DNA from 2 places in the Tunturiibacter psychrotolerans genome. Region 2 is predicted to be linked to the other one. Evidence: predicted binding sites of a transcription regulator. Region 2 holds the regulator's gene; the other holds the start of a gene.
The links. The regulator LexA, encoded in region 2, represses DNA repair genes until DNA is damaged. The targets are predictions, from matches to a motif close to CANTTCGCTTTTTATTCGC.

Region 1: the regulator LexA is predicted to act here: its motif matches at 960-978, upstream of RBB77_RS21995 (ATPase domain-containing protein).

What each region holds. Positions count from the first base shown of each region.
Region 1 is NZ_CP132942.1:5,251,298-5,253,752, forward strand. It holds gene RBB77_RS21990 (DNA polymerase Y family protein) at 1-186, opposite strand, end outside; gene RBB77_RS21995 (ATPase domain-containing protein) at 183-956, opposite strand; partial or broken gene RBB77_RS22000 (SIS domain-containing protein) at 1,073-1,432, shown strand; gene RBB77_RS22005 (Cthe_2314 family HEPN domain-containing protein) at 1,513-2,455, shown strand, end outside.
Region 2 is NZ_CP132942.1:3,201,796-3,204,250, forward strand. It holds gene RBB77_RS13260 (efflux RND transporter periplasmic adaptor subunit) at 1-653, opposite strand, end outside; gene lexA (transcriptional repressor LexA) at 837-1,442, opposite strand; gene RBB77_RS13270 (hypothetical protein) at 1,659-2,126, opposite strand.

The DNA.
Region 1 (2,455 bases), 2.0 Mb from region 2:
TTCGACCTGCAGCCGAGTCATGCCGATCTCGACGCCTAACGAGCGTGCCGTCTTGCTTGCTGCCAAGACCATCTCCGCCGGTGGCTCTCCATCGAGCACCACGAACGGTCTCTTACGCAGCTCCGGGCGCTGATGCGCTGCGGTCTGTGCGAAGAAGTTTGGTGGATGGAGAACGGCATACATCATCGCACCCTTGACCAAAGTGTTTCTGCAGGCCAACTCACACGTTGAGCAGGCTTCCTCTGCATGAAAGGAGTGCTTTCATTGCGGTTGCGCTCACGTGCCAGCTGGTACTGTCGTCGCTCAAACAGCGGCGTTTCGCCATTGCTGCTGAATGGCGTCGTCTCCGCTAGCTCGCAACGGAGCGCCAACGACGCGCAGCTGCTAGTGCAGTGCGACTGCGTGAGAAAGATCAATGAGGTGCGTGCCTGCTCTGCAGCCAGCCGAAAGCGATACCAGGTCGCTAACGGAATGCGTCTTGCATGTTCAGGCAGCACATCGCTCATATCCAGGACGATGGCTCCGAAGCCTCCCGTTTGCAGTAATAGATCAGTCGCTTTCAAGGCTTGCTCCAACCGCGACCAGGGCTTGTCTGCTACTTTCTTTCCACGCTCGGCATACATACGGAGCCAGAGCAAACGCCTCAGCTCCACGCCCGTCGCAGCGGCAGCTTCCGGGGAGAGCGCATCACTCACATCCACCCACGCACAGGCGTTGCCGAGTTGCGTGATGGAAGCAATAGTCGACAGAGCAAAGGAAGTCTTCCCGGTCGAGGCTACTCCGCTGACCTCAGTGATGCACCCACGCGGAATACCGCCGCCCAGGATCTCGTCTACTGCAGTGATACCGGTGGCGAACACCTCCGGAGCATGTTTGATCTTGAGCGTCAGCGCAGCGGGCACACGCTGAGCCAGCTTGGTTTCGATCTGAAAACGGATTGCATGGGCGGCGGCCATAGGATGTTCGCCTTATATTCGCCCAACCCGTCTCATCGCGCCAGTCAGTATTTGCCTTGTAAGTTGTGCACTTCGTTGTAAGTATATGGAACATAAGGAGAAAATAAATGTGATTCTTCCCCGCCGGCGAGATGAAGCACGGCCCCAACGCCCTCATCGACGAATCCCTCCCAGTAGTCTGCATCGCCACCAAGGACCCCAACGATCCCTCCAGCGTCCTCAAGTACGAAAAAACCCTCAGCGACATTCAAGAGGTCACCGCCCGCTCTGGCCGCGTCATCGCCATCGCCATCGAAGGCGACACCGAGATCAGCCAGCTCGTCGAGCAGACCATCTACATCCCCCAGGCCCCCGAACTACTCCTACCCATCCTAGAAGTAGTCCCCCTCCAACTCCTCGCCTACCACATCGCCGTCCGCCGAGGCTGTGACGTAGACCAACCCAGAAACCTGGCGAAATCAGTCACGGTCGAGTAAATTGATTTGCGATGCCATTAGTCCGAGGAAGGTTCCTTCCTGAACGCGAAAAATCAAGGCTAGTCAAACGATCCTTCGACGTGCTCGTTTGGTTAAATCAAATTACGGCTAATGATTTAGCCTTTTTAGATTTATTGGAGCACCTCCGAATTTACCTAACCGTTCGTCACAGTGGCATATGTGAAGTCCGCCTTTTAGTTCCATCCAACTTCGCGAAAACCCTAGAAATATTATCCAGCGCAAATATATCTTTCACGATAATAGATCCTCTAACTGCGAATTCCGCCCATCTTGGAGTTCCAAGTATCAATGACCATCACGAAGCCTCAGAGCTAGCGACACTCGCACACGGCAATCGAGTCGACTGCGTCGTTGTTCCCGCAGAGTCGCCTCTTTTGGCGTTTACCCCCGCCTTTGTAAACGATCTCCAAGTATTAATTAGCGACACTTCATTCTTGCTGCGACTTTCTGAGTTTTTCGTTAGAGGATTTGACATCCCATGGACATATACCAGGATGATTTGGGACGGCACTTGGAGCACAATGTATCAGCTAGCCGAACCGTCCACATTCGCAGCACCAATGGCATTTTTGAATCTAATGCGAGCGAAGAAAGTTTCTGTAAATGTAGGAGAAACTGCTAGATCATTCATACACAATCGACTGCCCCAACTTTGTTTTGCAAGGGATCGGTTAATTTGGTTAGAAATGCAACGAGCGGCCTCGACTCGCGACGGTTTCAGTAATCAAAAATATGCTTTCGAAATTTCGTATCAATTGAACTTCTATTACATCAATCTGTTCGGATCATTTGATCATCTGGCTCTGCTCGTAAATGGAATATTCTCCCTCGGCTTGAAGGAAAAGCAAGTCGGTGCAACATATGCGGTCTTCCTTGAGAAACTCGCTCAAGTGTCACCGCAAATGAACACTATCTTTACTAAGCCTTCAGCCCTCGATTTGATTACAAGGCTTGCCCAATTGCGAAATTTATCCGCGCACCGGGGCTCAGTATCTCCTTCTA
Region 2 (2,455 bases):
ACTGTGGTGTAGCCGAGTTGCTCCTCAAGCTGTTTGAGGGAGGCTTTGTTCTGGGCTACCTGGGCCTCGGCCTGGCGAAGCTTTGAGGTATCCACGGTGATTTGGGCTACGGCTTTGTCGCGTGTGTTGAGATCTGCGAGATACTTCTGCTGGGCGTCATCAAGCGCCTGTTGGGAGACGACTCCCTCCTTGGACATTTGGAGGTTTCGCTCGTAGGTGTGCTTGTACATGGGGAGATCGGGGGCTTCGGCGTTGACCTTGTCGTAGTCGATGGAGGCCGCAGCGGCGCGTGCGTTGGACTCGGCTGCGGCGAGCTGGGCTTTCTGAGCGGCAACCTGATCGAGGATTTCCTGTTGGTCGAGTTGGGCGAGTACCTGACCTTGCTTTACCTGGGCGTTGATGTCGGTGTCGAGACGTGTGACGATGCCCGAGGCTTTGGATTTGACTTCGACCTTGGTGATGGGCTGGACCTTGCCGGTGGCAACCACAGAACGGGCTATATCTCCTCGCTCTGCTTTGGCCAGTTGCGAGGGCTCGAACTTTGTGGTGTTGCCGCGGGCGGCTGCGACAACGCCGAGAACGACGACAACGACAAGGGCGGTAAGGCCAGCCCAGAGCCAGGTCTTCCGTTTATTTTTACGCTGCGTGGCCAATGGTTGCTCCCTTGGTGCTGATGAAATGAGTCTCCGAAGTGTGGTTACGCAGGAAAGCGCTGTGCGGTTCCGTTGCCTCTGAAAAAGCTTACGGTAAAGACGTGGCGAAGTTGCTGAATTGACGTTTAGACGTAAAGACTTGGGAGGGAGAAAGCAGTGCGGCAGGGGAGGTATTTGTGAATTCTATGCGTATTTGCGGAGAACACCCAGGACCTTGCCCTGGATGCTGACGTTTGCGGCAGGGGCGTAGATGGGAGACATTTCGGTGTTTGAAGGCTGCAGGCGGATCATGCTGCCTTCGCGGTAGAAGCGTTTGAGGGTTGCGTCGGATCCGTCGATGAGAGCGACGATAATCTCTCCTTCGCGTGCGGTGCGAGTGCGCTCGACCAAAACGTAGTCGCCGGAGACGATGTGCTCGTCGCGCATGGAGTCGCCTCGAACCTCGAGGGCGAAGACTTCGCGATTGCCGATGATATCTGAGAGCGAGATGCTCTCGGCACTCTCGATGGCTTCGACGGGCTTGCCGGCGGCGATGCGGCCGAGCAGGGGGAGACGGTCGGAGCCTTTTTTGCCGCTGCGAACCGGGAGCACATCGATAGAGCGACTGCGATTGTGCGCGCGCTGGAGCAGGCCCTTGTTCTGGAGATTGGTGATGTGTTTGTGCACGGTGGCAAGAGAGCTCAGGCCCAGGCCGCTGGCAATCTCCTCGTAGGAAGGAGAGTAGCCGTTCTTCTGCGTGAAGCTGGAGAGGAAGTCGATAACCTCTTTTTGCCGCCGTGTTATAGCCATGCGGAGATTGTAGCGAATAAAAAGCGAATTGCAACAGCTTCTGAAAAGATTTATTCGGGAGAAGTATCCGAGAGAGCTACAGGCCTTGGCCGAATGTGGGTTTACGCATAATGTGAAAGTTTAATGTGAAAGTCAAAACCTCATAAGGTGAAAGCCACTCATTTTAGATGACTTAGGGAAAGCTTCTCCGACGTGGGTGCTATAAACCTACAAAACCTACATAACCTCCCCAACTTCCTTATTTTCTGTTGCTTGCAAGCTGTGGAGGTTTTCGGTGACGGCGAGCTGATCCTCTCTAACGTACATCGCAGACAGCATCTGAAGTCGCGTCCTAGTCTCTTTGTCCATGACCAAGCCATTGCCGGCCTGACTCAACCGCCGAGTGGGCAGACCCAACTTCCTCAGCCGATGTCCCACCTTCTCAGGGCTAAGTTTGGATCTCTCGCCCCGCACTTCTATTAGACGGTTGACCTCGACCGCGATCTCCCGCGCGTAAAGTTGGTCTCGGTTTACCCATTTCCGCTTTAGAGCCAAGGTAAAGATCGCAGCACCCACCGCCCCGCCCAGATGAGGACGTCTTTCGCTCCAGTCGATGCATTGGCTGGCGAACCGTCTCCGCGTCGCCCGCAGTCCCTTCATATCGACCCCAAGTCTCAGAAACTCTTTTTCTCCTTTAGAGGTCAAGGTATAGCCATCGACATCGGAATTTGGTTCTCGAACAAGCCACTATGCCTTCTGGGCACGCCGGCATATCTTCGTGGTTCCAGAGCGAGTAATGCTGTGTTGTCCATCAGAAGTTACGAACCTAGCCTCCAGCGCGGGTTAGTGCTGAGGAATGGCATCAGACTCTTACCCACGGAGATTATGAACGGATTGGGCGCTGGCGGATAAGCTGGATGACTTGGGATATGAATAATTAGGTGTTTATAGAACTTCGACGAATCGCATTGTGTCCGGCCAATCCTAGCCGAGCGGTTTTGCATCCGACAGATACCTCAATTCCATTTCGAAGT